Regions from separate parts of the Micromonospora palomenae genome, predicted to be linked through region 2. Evidence: riboswitches for the same ligand, from Rfam matches in the RefSeq annotation. Region 2 holds a riboswitch; the other holds the start of a gene.
What was found. Region 2 has a riboswitch for thiamine pyrophosphate ahead of thiE (thiamine phosphate synthase). Riboswitches for the same ligand answer to the same signal wherever they lie in the genome.
Positions count from the first base shown of each region.

Region 1: it holds a riboswitch for thiamine pyrophosphate, as region 2 does, so the genes downstream of both, FHX75_RS23685 (ECF transporter S component) here and thiE (thiamine phosphate synthase) in region 2, are expected to answer to the same signal.

Region 1 is NZ_VIXA01000003.1:576,038-582,876, reverse strand. It holds gene FHX75_RS23705 (acyl-CoA dehydrogenase family protein) at 1-1,474, opposite strand, end outside; gene FHX75_RS23700 (DUF6328 family protein) at 1,595-2,098, opposite strand; gene FHX75_RS23695 (sugar isomerase domain-containing protein) at 2,248-2,997, opposite strand; gene FHX75_RS23690 (alpha/beta fold hydrolase) at 3,046-3,876, opposite strand; TPP riboswitch at 3,961-4,066, shown strand; gene FHX75_RS23685 (ECF transporter S component) at 4,142-4,726, shown strand; gene FHX75_RS23680 (ABC transporter ATP-binding protein) at 4,861-6,312, shown strand; gene FHX75_RS23675 (energy-coupling factor transporter transmembrane component T family protein) at 6,309-6,839, shown strand, end outside.
Region 2 is NZ_VIXA01000002.1:1,969,980-1,976,818, forward strand. It holds gene FHX75_RS20380 (class I SAM-dependent methyltransferase) at 98-703, shown strand; gene FHX75_RS20385 (ABC-F family ATP-binding cassette domain-containing protein) at 745-2,424, shown strand; gene FHX75_RS20390 (aldo/keto reductase) at 2,504-3,466, shown strand; gene FHX75_RS20395 (DUF559 domain-containing protein) at 3,540-4,472, opposite strand; TPP riboswitch at 4,593-4,701, shown strand; gene thiE (thiamine phosphate synthase) at 4,696-5,322, shown strand; gene thiO (glycine oxidase ThiO) at 5,316-6,455, shown strand; gene thiS (sulfur carrier protein ThiS) at 6,446-6,646, shown strand; gene FHX75_RS20415 (thiazole synthase) at 6,643-6,839, shown strand, end outside.

The sequences.
Region 1 (6,839 bases), on a different contig from region 2:
TGGGCAGCCACCGGGCGTAGAAGGCCCCGGCCCGCGCTCCCGCCCGGGCCTTGCGGCCGAGGCCGGCGTCCGGGTCGATGATGTCGCCGGCGACCGAGAGGTGCGCGTCGACCGCCTCCCGGGCGATGAGCAGGTGCATGATCTCGGTGGAGCCCTCGAAGATCCGGTTGATCCGCAGGTCCCGCAGCATCTGCTCCACCGCGGCCGGGCGTTCGCCCCGGGCGGCGAGCGAGTCGGCCGTCTCGTACCCGCGCCCGCCCCGGATCTGGATCAGCTCGTCGGCGATCTTCCAGGCCATCTCGCTGGCGTAGAGCTTGACCAGGGCCGCCTCGATCCGGATGTCGTTGCGGTCGTCGTCGGCGAGCAGGCAGCAGAGGTCGAGCATGGTCTCCATGCCGTACGTGGTGGCGGCGGTGAAGGCGAGCTTCTGGGCGACCGCCTCGTGCTCGCCGACCGGCCGGCCCCACTGCACCCGGTCGGCGGCCCACTCCCGGGCCACGTTCAGCGACCACTTGCCCGCGCCGACGCACATCGCCGGCAGCGACAGCCGACCGGTGTTCAGCGTGGTCAGGGCGATCTTCAACCCCTTGCCCTCGCCGCCGATGACGTTCTCCCGGGGCACGAAGACGTCGTGGAACCGGGTGAGGCTGTTCTCCAGGCCGCGCAGGCCGACGAAGGCGTTGCGCCGCTCGACGGTGATGCCCTCGCTGTCGCCGTCGACCACGAACGCGGTGATGCCGCCGCGCCGCCCCTCGCCGGCCGGCACCCGGGCCATCACCACCAGCAGGGTGGCCACCGTGCCGTTGGTGGCCCAGAGCTTCACCCCGTTGAGCCGGTAGCCCGTGCCGTCGGCGGTCGGCTCGGCGATGGTGGCCAGGCGGGCCGGGTCGGAGCCGACGTCCGGCTCGGTGAGCAGGAACGCGGAGACCTCTCCGGCGGCCAGCCGGGGCAGGAAGAGCTGTTTCTGCTCGTCGGTGCCGAACATCTTCAGCGGCTGCGGCACGCCGATCGACTGGTGGGCGGAGAGCAGCGCGCCGATCGCCGGGCTGACCGAGCCGGCCAGCATCAGCGCCCGGCAGTAGTGCAGGTTGCTCAGGCCGAGACCGCCGTACTTGCGGTCGATCTTCATGCCGAACGCGCCGAGCCGGGCCAGCCCCTGGAACACCTCGTCCGGGATGGACGCGTCCCGCTCGATGGCGGCGCCGTCCACCTCGGACCGCAGGTACGCGCCGAGCTCGGTGAGGAACCGCTCGGCCCGCGCGTCGTCGTCCGGGTCGGAACGCGGCCAGGGGTGGATCAGGTCGAGCCGGAACCGGCCGAGGAAGAGTTCCTTGCCGAAGCTGGGCCGGTCCCAGGCGGTTTCTCGGGCCGCCTCGGCGACCTGGCGGGCCTCCTTCTCGGAGACCTGGCCGGCCTCGGCCGGCAGCGGCCCGGCGCCGTCCTCGGTGGGTCGGCTGTTGTGCGTCGTGGTCACGGCTGCCCCCTCGAACCTCGGTCCGGATGCGTCAACGTGCTCGACAAGAGCAACGCTACCCCCGGGTGTTACCCAGGGGTAGCGTTGCGCGCACGTCGGATTTCCCGGGCGGTGACCGGGTCAGTCGCCGGTCAGCACCTGCGGCGCGTCATCGTCGTCGTCATCGACGTCCTCGCCCCAGTTGCGCCGGGCCATCGGCAGGAAGACCCAGAAGGTCAGGAACCACAGCGCGGTGAGCGCGCTCAGCACCAGGGCCACGCCGCGCTGCAGCACGAAATCGGTGATCAGCAGCACCGCGCTGACCATCGAGATCAGCATGAAGGCGAGTCCGCCGCTGGCCATCCGGTGGGCGAAGCGCACCAGCTCCGGCTTGCGACCCTGGCGGAACAGCGCGCGGTGGAAGGCGACCGGCGAGATGATCATCGCGGTGGCGGCCGCCGCCGACAGCAGCGAGACGATGTAGACGTCCTTCTGGAAGCCGCTGGTCCGGGTGAAGCCGTTGCTGAACGGCAGGGTGAGCAGGAAGGCGAAAAGGATCTGCACGCCGGTCTGTGCGACGCGCAACTCCTGGAGCAGATCGGCGAAGTTGCGCTGCCAGCGCTGCTTCTCGGATTCCTTCGACACGCGCTACCTCCAGAAGAGACGGTACTGCCGACGAGGCCCACCCCGCCGGCAGCAACGCCAATGCCCGAAGCGGAACCGCGCGAAACCGGCTCACGAACCTCCCCTCGTTCGCGACTGCGGGGCTCGCAAACCCGGCTCACTCCTCGCGCTCACGCCCCTCGGCGGATGCGGCCGGCGTACCGGGCCTCCAGCGCGGCGTTGTGCTCGTCGCCGCCGGTGATGTTCGCCGACAGGTAGACCGGGGGCCGCTCCCCCGCCGCGATCAGCCGGGCCACCGTCTCGGCCACGATCTGCTGGGCCAGCAGGGCCGCGGTGATCGAGGAGACCGCGCCGACCGCGCCACCGTCGGGCAGCGGCAGGGTCGCGTCACCGTACGGGGCGCCGTTGTCCAGCACCACGTCGGCGAAGTCGGCGAGCTTGCGCCCGGACGGGTGGCGGGAGGCCATCCGGCCCGAGTGCTGCGCCGAGGTGATCGCCACCAGCCGGTGCCCCCGCTCGACGACCAGCGACGCGAACTCCACCATCGCGCCGTTGACGCCGGAGTTGGAGGCCAGCACGAAGATGTCCGACGGGCGGACCGGGGCCAGCTCGTAGAGCCGGTGCGCCACGGCCGGATCGCGCTCCAGGTGCGGCCCGAGGATGCTCGCCGGCTCGCCGCCCACCAGCACCAGGTCACGGAGCGCGATCCGGTTGGTCGGCACCAGCCCACCGGCCCGGCCGGCGATCTCCATCGCCAGTGCCTCGGAGTGGCCGGTGCCGAAGGCGTGCACCACCCCGTCGGCGCGCAGCGCCTCGGCGATCAGGTCGGCCGCCCGACCCACCGCCTCCCGCTGGCTCGTGGCCACCCGGCCGATCGTCTCGGTCACCACCGCCAGGTATGCCTCGGCGCTCACCGTCATCCGTTCCTCCGTCCGTCGGTCCTGCTCGTCGGGTGGCCCACGGCGGGCTCAGGCCAGGTTGCGTACCCGGGCCAGGATCGCCTCGGCCAGCGGGGCCGGCGCCTCGTCGGGAATCCAGTGGGTGACGCCGGGGAGCGCGACGAACCGGTACGGCCCGGTCACCTGGGCGGCGCAGGCCTCGGCGGCGGTCCGGCCGATCGCGACGTCCCCGTCGCTCCAGACGAAGGTGGTGGGCACCGCGACCGGCCCGGTCCGCGCCAGGTCGGCCCGGGACATGGCCCGGTACCAGTTCAGCGCCCCGGTCAGCGCGCCCGGCTCCCGCATCGGCTCGGCGTACCGGGCCACCCGCCCGGCGTCGCCCACCCCGGAGAGCAGCCGGCGCAGGGCAGTCGCCCGCACGGCCAGCAGCACTTTCTCGGCCTTGCCCGGCTGGCGGAACAGCAGCATGTACGACGAGCGCGCCTTCTGCCGAGGGTCGTTCGCCAGCGCGTGCGCCATCGCGGCGGGATGCGGCACGGAGACGGCAGTCAGGGTGCGGACCCGCTCGGGGTGCCCCGCGGCGAGGCCCCAGGCGACGACCGCACCCCAGTCGTGCCCCACCACGTGGGCCGCCTCGACGCCCAGCGCGTCGAGCAGCGCCACCGCGTCTTCGACCAGCTTCGGCAGCCGGTAGGCGGCCACCTCGGCCGGGCGGGCGCCCGGCGAGTAGCCCCGCTGGTCCGGCGCATACGTACGCAGGCCGGCGGCGTGCAGCGCCGGCACCACCTCGTCCCACTCGCCGCCGTGCTGCGGGAAGCCGTGCAGCAGGAGGACGGGTTCGCCGCCCTCCGGGCCGCCGGTGCGTACCTCGAACGTCAGCCCTCGCGCCTCGACCCGCATGATCGGCAGCCTACCCAGCCCGGCGGTCGTCCACCCGGGCCGACCGTGGCGGGGTCGGAGCTGTTAGCGTCGACGAGACAACTTCACATCCGACAGGGGAGCGCACAGCGCTGAGAGTGCGGGCACCGCCCGCAGACCCTCGAACCTGATCTGGGTAATGCCAGCGCAGGGAGTTCGGTCGACCTCCAGCCGCGCCGCCGTCCGGTCCCATACCGGGCGCGGCGTGCGTCTTCTCCTGGTTCGATCATTTGGACTGGGAGCACACATGACCAACACCGACAGCAACCGGTGGCGCACCATCGACATCGTCATCGCGGCGGTGCTCGGGGTGGCCTTCGGCATCATCTTCTGGGCCTGGGGCCTGCTCTGGAACGGCCCCGCCGACGCGATCCCGCTGCCCGGCCGGGCGGCCATCTACGGCGTCTGGCTGGTCCCCGCCGTCCTGGGCGGCCTGATCATCCGCAAGCCGGGCGCCGCCTTCTTCACGCTCACCGTCGCCGCGCTGGTCTCGGTGGCGCTGGGCAGCAGCTGGGGCTGGACGCTGGTCATCCAGGGTCCGCTGGAGGCCGCCGCGGCGGAACTCGCCTTCGCCGCCTTCGGGTACCGCGTCTTCCGGCTGCCCGTCGCCCTGCTGGCCGCCACGCTGGCCGGCCTGGCGGCGGCGCTCTACGACGTCTTCATCTGGTACCCGGACACCGCCTGGGGCAGCTTCCGCCTCCCCTACATCCTGATCACCGCGGTCAGCTCCCTGGTGATCGCCGGCCTGGGCAGTGTCGCGCTCACCCGCGCCCTCGCCCGCACCGGCGTCCTCGACCGGTTCCCCGCCGGCCGCGAACGCGCCGCCATCTGACCGCCCCCCGCTTCGTTGATCAAGAGGTTTGCGTCAACGGGAGCCACCGTCGTGACGCAAACCTCTTGATCACCGGCCGGCTCCCGGCCGGAGCCGGCCGGGAGCCGGGTGGGCCTGGGTAGGGAGGGGGTCGGGTGGGCGCGGTGGAGGTGCGCGGGTTCGGGTGGCGGCACGCCGGACGGAAGGCGTGGGCCGTGCGCGGGGTGGACCTGCGGATCGAGGCCGGGGAACGGGTCCTGCTGCTCGGGCCGTCCGGGGCGGGCAAGAGCACCCTGCTGGCCGCGCTGGCCGGGCTGCTGCCCGAGGACTCCGGCGAGCAGGAGGGCACCGTCGAGATCGACGGGCTCGACCCGCGCAAGGACCGGGAACGGGTCGGCATCGTCTTCCAGGACCCGGAGACCCAGCTGGTGATGGCCCGCAGCGGCGACGACGTCGCGTTCGGGCTGGAGAACCGGGGGGTGCCGGCCGGGGAGATCTGGCCGCGGGTGGACGAGGCGTTGCGCCGGGTCGGCTTCCCGTACGACCGGGACCGGCCCACCGCGGCGCTCTCCGGCGGCGAGCAGCAGCGCCTGGCCCTGGCCGGCGCGCTCGCCCTGCGCCCCGGCCTGCTGCTGCTCGACGAGCCGACCGCCAACCTCGACCCGGCCGGCGCCGACCTGGTCCGCCGGGCGGTCGCCGGCGCGCTGTCCGCCGACACCACCCTGATCCTGGTCGAACACCGGGTCGCCGAGGCGCTGCCGCTGGTCGACCGGGTGGTGGTGCTGGAGCCGGGCGGCGGCGTCCGCGCGGACGGCCCGCCGGAGGCGGTCTTCGCCGCGCACGGCGAGGCACTGGCCGCCGAGGGCGTCTGGGTGCCGGGCCGGACCATCCCGCCCCGGCACGCCACCACGCCGCCCGGCGAGGAGTTGCTCACCGCCGACCGGCTCGGCCTGCCACCCCGGCTGGCCCCCACCGACCTGCGGGTACGCGCCGGCGAGGCGCTCGCCGTGCTCGGGCCCAACGGAGTCGGCAAGTCCACCCTGGCCCTGCTCCTCGGCGGGCTGCTCCGCCCCGGCGTCGGCCGGGTCACCGCCACCGCCGCGCTGGCCGGGGCGGACGACCGCACTCCCCCGCACCGCTGGCGGGCGCCCGCGCTGACCCGCCGGATCGGCTCGGTCTTCCAGGACCCGGAGCACCAGTTCGTCACCGCCACCGTCTTCGACGAGCTGGCGCTCGGCCCCCGCCGGACCGGCCAGTCCGAGCCGGCGGTACGCGCCACGGTGGACGCCCTGCTGGACCGGCTGCGGCTGACCCGGCTGGCCGGGGCGAACCCGTACACCCTCTCCGGTGGGGAGGCGCGGCGGCTGAGCGTGGCGACCGCACTGGCCACCGCGCCCCGCCTGCTGATCTGCGACGAGCCGACCTTCGGCCAGGACCGGCGCACCTGGCGGGAGCTGCTCGACCTCTTCGCCGACCTGCGCGACGCCGGGCACGCCGTCGTCACCGTCACCCACGACGCGGACTTCGTCGCCGCGCTCGCCGACCGCACCGTCACCCTGAACCGGCGGCCCGACCCGGCCGGCGGCGACTCCGGGCGGCGCCCGTGATCAGCCTGGAACCGGTCGCGGCGCCCGGCGCGCCGCTGGCCCGGCGCAACCCGGTGGCGAAGCTGGCCGCCGCGTTGGTCTTCTCGGCCGTCCTGGTGGCCACCCTGGACCCGGTCGCCCCGGCCATCGCGATCGCCGTGGAGCTGGCCGTGCTGCCGCTGTTCGGGATCCGGTACCGGGTGCTGGCCCGACGGGCCCTGCCGCTGCTGGCCGCCGCGGCCGGCATCGTGGTCACGCTGGTGCTCTTCGCCGCCGACCGGTCCGGCCGGGTGCTGCTGGACGCCGGGCCGCTGCTGGTCACCTCGGGGGTGCTGCTGACGGCGCTCGGGTTGGTGCTGCGGATGTTCGCGGTGGCCCTGCCGGGCGTGATCGTCTTCGCCACCACCGACCCGACCGACCTGGCCGACGCGCTGGTGCAGAACGCGAAGGCGCCGGCCCGCTTCGCCATCGGGACACTGGCCGCGTTCCGGCTGGTCCCGCTGCTCGGCCAGGAGTGGCAGATGATCGAGATGGCCCGCCGGGCGCGC
Region 2 (6,839 bases):
AGGGGGTAATAATGGGAAATTCCGGCGCGGGCGCGTCGGGGTCCTCCCGGCCGAGGCGACCGCGAGCCGCCTCCGGGCCGGTGGGAGAATGCCGGACGTGACCGGCGACCACTACTTCTCCACCAAACCCACCGCTGCGGCGCGCCCGCGGGAGGTCGAGTTCTCCGTCGCCGGGCGCGACTACACCCTGGCCTCCGCCAGCGGCGTCTTCTCCGCCGACCGGCTCGACCCCGGCACCGCCGTCCTGCTGCGCAAGGCCGAGCTGCCGGCGGCCACCGTCGGCGGTGACCTGCTCGACATCGGCTCGGGCTTCGGGCCGATCAGCTGCGTGCTGGCCACCAGCGCACCGGCCGCCACCGTCTGGGCGGTCGACGTCAACGAGCGGGCCCGCGCCCTCACCAGCGAGAACGCCCGCCGGGTCGGCGCCGCCGACCGGCTACGGGCGGTCGCCCCGGACGAGGTACCGGCCGACGTCACCTTCGCCCAGATCTGGTCCAACCCGCCGATCCACATCGGCAAGGCCGAACTGCACGAGCTGCTGCGCCGCTGGCTGCCCCGGCTCGCCCCGGACGGCGTCGCCTGGCTGGTGATCGCCCGCCACCTCGGCGGCGACTCGCTGCACCGCTGGCTGGTCGACGGCGGCTGGCAGGTCGAGCGGCACGCCAGCCAGAAGGGCTACCGGGTGCTGCGGGTCACCCGGTAATCGGGTGTCGCCCGCGCCGCCCGCTCCGGCAGGATGCCGGCGTGGGATACGTGGACGTGGCAGGGGTCGGGCACATCCTCCCGGACGGCCGGGAACTCTTCGCCGACGTGTCGTTCCGGGTCGGTGAGGGTGCCAAGGTCGCCCTGGTCGGCCCGAACGGCGCCGGCAAGACGACGCTGTTGCGGATGGTCGCCGGCGACCTGCCGGTGAAGACCGGCGCCGTCGCCCGGGCCGGCGGCCTCGGCGTGATGCGGCAGTTCATCGGCATGATCGGGGACGACACCACGCTCGCCGACCTGGCGCTCTCGCTCGCCCCACCGGCGCTGCGCGACGCCGGTCGCCGGCTCGCCGAGACCGAGGCGGCCATGCGGTCGGCCGAGCTGCGCGGCAAGTACAGCACCGCCGCCGGCAAGGCCCAGCTGGCGTACGCGGACGCGCTGGCCGCCTGGGGCGAGACCGGCGGGTACGACGCCGAGCTGCTCTTCGACACGGTCGCCACCATCGTGCTGGACCTGCCCTGGGACGCCGCCCGGGACCGCCCGGTGCGCACCCTCTCCGGCGGTCAGCAGAAGCGCTTCGCCCTGGAACTGCTGCTGCGCGGCACCGACGAGGTACTGCTCCTCGACGAGCCGGACAACTTCCTCGACGTGCCCGGCAAGCGCTGGCTGGAGGCGCGGCTGCGCGAGTCCGGCAAGTCGGTGCTCTACGTCTCGCACGACCGGGAACTGCTGGCGCAGACCGCCGACCGGGTGGTCGCCGTCGAGGGCGGCAGCGCCTGGGTGCACCCGGCGGGCTTCGCCAGCTGGTACGACGCCCGGGTGGCCCGGCACGCCCGCCTCGACGAGCTGCGCAGACGCTGGGACGAGGAACACCAGAAGCTGCGCGAGCTGATGCTGATGTACAAGCAGAAGGCCGCGTACAACGACGGGATGGCGTCGCGCTACCAGGCGGCGCAGACCCGGCTGCGCAAGTTCGAGGAGGCCGGGCCGCCGCCCGTACCCCCGAAGGACCAGGACATCCGGATGCGCCTGGCCGGCGGGCGGACCGGCAAGCGCGCGGTCATCTGCGACCAGCTGGAGCTCGACGGCCTGACCTACCCCTTCGACCTGGAACTCTGGTACGGCGACCGGGTCGCCGTGCTCGGCGCCAACGGGACGGGGAAGTCCCACTTCCTCCGACTGCTGGCCCGGGGCGGCACCGACCCGGACCCGGCCAACGGCCCGGTCGACGGCGCGGCCGCCCTGGCCCCGGTCGCCCACGACGGCACGGTCCGGCTCGGCGCGCGGGTCCGGCCCGGCCACTTCTCCCAGACCCACGACCGGCCCGAGCTGGTGGCGAAGACCCTGGTCGAGATCCTCTGGCGGGGCGACGATCACCGGGCCGGGATGGACCGGCACGCCGCGATGGCTGCGCTCAGCCGGTACGAGCTGGCCGCGCAGGGCGACCAGCGCTTCGGCACCCTCTCCGGCGGGCAGCAGGCGCGTTTCCTGGTGCTGCTGCTGGAACTGTCCGGGGCGACCCTGCTGCTGCTCGACGAGCCCACCGACAACCTCGACCTCGCCTCCGCCGAGGCGCTGGAGGCCGGGCTGGCCGCGTTCTCCGGAACGGTGGTCGCGGTCACCCACGACCGCTGGTTCACCCGGTCCTTCGACCGGTTCGTGCTGTTCGGCGGCGACGGCGAGGTGGTGGAGACGTCGGAGCCGGTCTGGGACGTGCGCTGACGGACGGCGGCCCGCGCCGGGCCGGCGGCTTCCGCGGGGCGGGCGGTCGCGCGGCTGGCGGCTCCGCGGCGGGCATAGGGTGGATCTCGTGACTGAGATGACCTACCGCCGGTTGGGCGACTCCGGGCTCGTGGTGTCCGTGGTCGGCATCGGCTGCAACAACTTCGGCCGCAAGCTCGACCTCGACGGCACCCGGGCGGTGGTCGACGCCGCCCTCGACGTCGGGATCAACTTCTTCGACACCGCCGACATCTACGGCGAACCGCAGGGCGGCTCCGAGGAACTGCTCGGGCAGGCGCTCAAGGGGCGCCGGGACGACGTGGTGGTGGCCACCAAGTTCGGCATGGACATGCACGGCATGAACGGCCCCGACCACGGCGCCCGGGGCGCGCGCCGCTACATCGCCCGGGCCGTGGAGGCGTCGCTGCGCCGGCTCGGCACCGACCACATCGACCTGTACCAGATGCACGAGCCCGACCCGGGCACCCCGATCGACGAGACGCTCGCCGCCCTGGACGACCTCGTCCGCGCCGGCAAGGTGCGCTACCTCGGCAACTCCAACTTCGCCGGCTGGCAGATCGCCGACGCCGACTGGGTCGCCTCGTCCAACGGGCGGGCCCGGTTCATCAGCGCGCAGAACCACTACTCGCTGCTGGAACGCTCCGTCGAAACCGAGGTCGTGCCCGCCTGCGAGCGGTTCGGCCTGGGCATGCTGCCGTTCTTCCCGCTCGCCAACGGCCTGCTCACCGGCAAGTACAAGCGCAACGAGGCGCCGCCCGCCGGCAGCCGGCTCTCCGGCGGTGGCCGGTACGCCCAGCGCCTCGCCGCCGCGGACTGGGACACCATCGAGGCCATCGAGGCGTACGCCGGCGAGCGCGGCCTGTCGATGCTCCAGGTGGCGATCGGCGGGCTGGCCGCCCGTCCGGCGGTCACCTCGGTGATCGCCGGCGCCACCACGCCGGAGCAGGTGCGGGCGAACGCCGAAGCCGGCACCTGGCAGCCCACCGACGAGGACCTGGACGCCCTCGACGCCATCCTCTGACCCACCTCCGCGCCCATGCGGCAGCCGCCCTGCCGCAGGCAGGGCGACGGTGGTGAGTGGAACGCCATGGGTGTCAACGTGGGTTGGTGACACCCATGGCGTTCCGCTGGGCCTGGCGTTCGCGCAGCGCCTGGGTGGTCAGGGCGATGGTGCGGGTGGGGTGGCGCAGGACGTCGTCGGCGGTGAAGCGGAGGACGATCCAGCCCGCCGCCCGTAGCGCGTTCAGGCGGGCGACGTCCTGGCGGAAGTGCGCGCGCTCGCGGTGGTGGTCGCCGTCGTACTCGACCGCGACACGGAGTGCCGGCCAGGCCAGATCGACCCGGCCGACGAATCGGCCGCGTCCGTCGTGCACGTCGTGCTGGGCGGTGACCGGGCCGAGTCCGGCATCGAGCAGGAGCAGGCGGAGCCTCGTCTCCATCGGCGACTCCGTCAACGGCTCCGCCAGCGCCAGGACCTCCCGCAGCAGCGGCATCCCCGGCCAGCCGGCATGCGCACCGGCGTACGCCCGGAGGGCGGGCAGCTTGACCACCCGACGGTGCAGCAACGCGTCGACGGCGACCAGCGCGTCGGTGCGGCTGCCCTGGCGTCCGAGGTCGAAGGCGGTGCGCAACTCGGTGGTGACCGGCAGCCCCGCGAACCGTGTCCGGTCGGTCTCCGGCACGGCAGACCGGCTGATACGGATGCGGGGATGTCCCCGCATCCGCGCCGTCCGGGGGAGCAGCACGGTGACCGGCGCGTCCCGGGCGAGGAGATCGGCCCCCCACAGGTAGGCGGCGCTGAGTCCGGCGATGGCCGCATCCGGTGGCAGCAACAGCGCGACAGCGTCGCACCACATTCGATGGTCGTCCACGCGGTAACCGTCGCGGTGCACGTAGACGTCGGGCAGCAGCCGGTGCCAGGCCGGGCCCCGCAGCCGGGTCCAGCTGAGCAGACCCTCCGCGACGGCGCGGCTGCCCCGGAAGGGCAGGAACGCGAGGCGGCGCGGAACCCGAGGCGGAGAGGGCATCCGGACAGCATGGCGTGAGCGGTCCGTCACGCGCTGCCTGCACCGTCGAGATGAGACGGTCCGTGGGAAAAGCGCACCCCCGCCCTTGGCGGATCGGCGCATCCGTCGTACGGTATGCCGCAAGTGACCCACGGGAGCCCGGTGCACCGGGCTGAGAGGGGGGCTGAAGCCCCCGACCGTCGAACCTGATCCGGGTAATGCCGGCGCAGGGAGGAGCGTTGCCGTGCCGTCCCTGGGACGACTGCATCTGATCACCGACACCCGGCCGGGGCGCGACCCGCTCGCCGTGCTGCGCGCCGCCCTGCCGGTGGCCCGCGCCGAGCTGGTCGTACAGGTCCGGGTGGACGACGACGCCACCGACCGGCAGGCGTACGAGCTGGCCCGCCGGGTGCTCGCGCTCTGCGCGCCGTACGGGGTGCCGTGCCTGGTCAACGACCGGCTGCACGTGGCGCTCGCGGTCGGCGCCGCCGGGGGCCACGTCGGCGCGGACGATCTGCCGGTCGGGGCGGCCCGCCGGGTGCTCGGCGCCGCCGCCGTGCTCGGCGCCACCGCCCGGGAACCGGTCGCCGCCACCAAGGCGGTCGCCGCCGGGGCCAGCTACCTGGGCGTAGGCCCCTGCCACGCCACCACCACGAAGGCCGGCCTGCCGGCCCCGATCGGCCCGGACGGGGTACGCGCCGTCGCCGAGGCCGTCGCCGTGCCGGTGATCGCCATCGGCGGGGTGACCGCCGCGTCGGTGCCGGCACTGCGGGCCGCCGGGGCGTACGGGGTGGCGGTGGTGGGGGCGCTGTCGGGAGCCGCCGATCCGGCCCGGGCGACCGCGGAACTGCTCGGGGCGCTGACGTGCTGACCCGACCGGACGTCGCCGTGGTGGGGGCGGGACCGGTCGGGCTGGGGATCGCCTGGCGCTGCGCCGCGCGCGGGCTGCGCGTCGTCGTGCACGATCCCGCCCCCGGCTCCGGCGCGTCCCACGTGGCCGCCGGGATGCTCTCGCCGGTCGCCGAGGCGTACTTCGGGGAGCACGAGCTGACCGGCCTGCTCACCGAGTCGGCCGCCCGCTGGCCGGGCTTCGCCGCCGAGCTGGCCGAGGCCGCCGGCACCGACTTCGGCCACCGCACCGAGGGCACCCTCGTCGTCGGGCTCACCGGTGACGACCTGGCCGAGGCGCGGCGGCTCTGGTCGTACCAGCAGGGGTTGGGGCTGCCGATCACGCCGCTGCGCCCCTCGGAGCTGCGGGACCGCGAGCCGGCGCTGGCGCCGCGGGTGCGCGGCGGCGCGGTCGCGCCCGGCGACCACCAGGTCGACCCGCGGCGGCTGGTGGCCGCGCTGCGGGCGGCGGCCGAGCGGGCCGGGGCCACGCTGGTGCCCGGCGCGGTCGCGCGCCTCACCGACGTGGACGCCCGGGTCACCGTGGTCGCCGCCGGCTGCGGCGCCGCCGCGCTCACCGGCCTGCCGGTCCGGCCGGTGAAGGGGCAGGTGCTCCGGCTGCGCGCGCCCGGTCGCGGCACGCCGGACTTCCGGCACGTGATCCGGGGGTACGCCGACGGCGAGTCGGTGTACCTGGTGCCGCGCGCCCACGGTGAGGTGGTCCTCGGCGCGACCGTGGAGGAGCGCGCCGACACCGAGGTGACCGCCGGGGCGGTGCTGCGACTGCTCCGCGCCGCCGTTGACCTGGTGCCCGACCTGGCCGAGTACGACCTAGTCGAGGCCGCCGCCGGACTGCGCCCCGGTACGCCGGACAACGCGCCGATTCTCGGGCCGCTGCCCGGCCGGCCCGGTGTGCTGGTCGCCACCGGCCACCACCGGCACGGCATCCTGCTCACCCCGGTCACCGCCGACCTGATCGCCGAGCTGGTGGTCACCGGCACGGCGGACCCGCTGCTCGCCCCCTTCGCGCCGGACCGGTTCACCGCCGGCGCCGCCGCCCGAGCCGCCGGCCGGGACCGGATCGCACCCACCCCCGAGGAGGAGACGTGCAACTGATCGTCAACGGTGCCGGCCGGGACCTGCCCGGCGGGTCGACCGTGGCGGACCTGGTCCGCGCGGTCACCGAGCAGCGGCGCGGCCTCGCGGTGGCGGTGAACGGCGAGGTGGTGCCCCGCACCGGCTGGCCGGCGACCGTGCTGCGCGACGGCGACCGGGTCGAGGTGCTCAGCGCCGCCCAGGGCGGGTGAGCGGCGTGACGCTCACCATCGGCACCGTCACCCTCGGGTCGCGGCTCATCCTCGGCACCGGCGGCGCGGCCAACCTGCACGTGCTGGAGCGGGCCGTCCGGGCCTCCGGCACCGAGCTGGTCACCGTGGCCCTGCGCCGGGTGGACACCACCCCCGCTGCGGCCGGCGGGCTGCTCGACGTGCTGGACCGGTG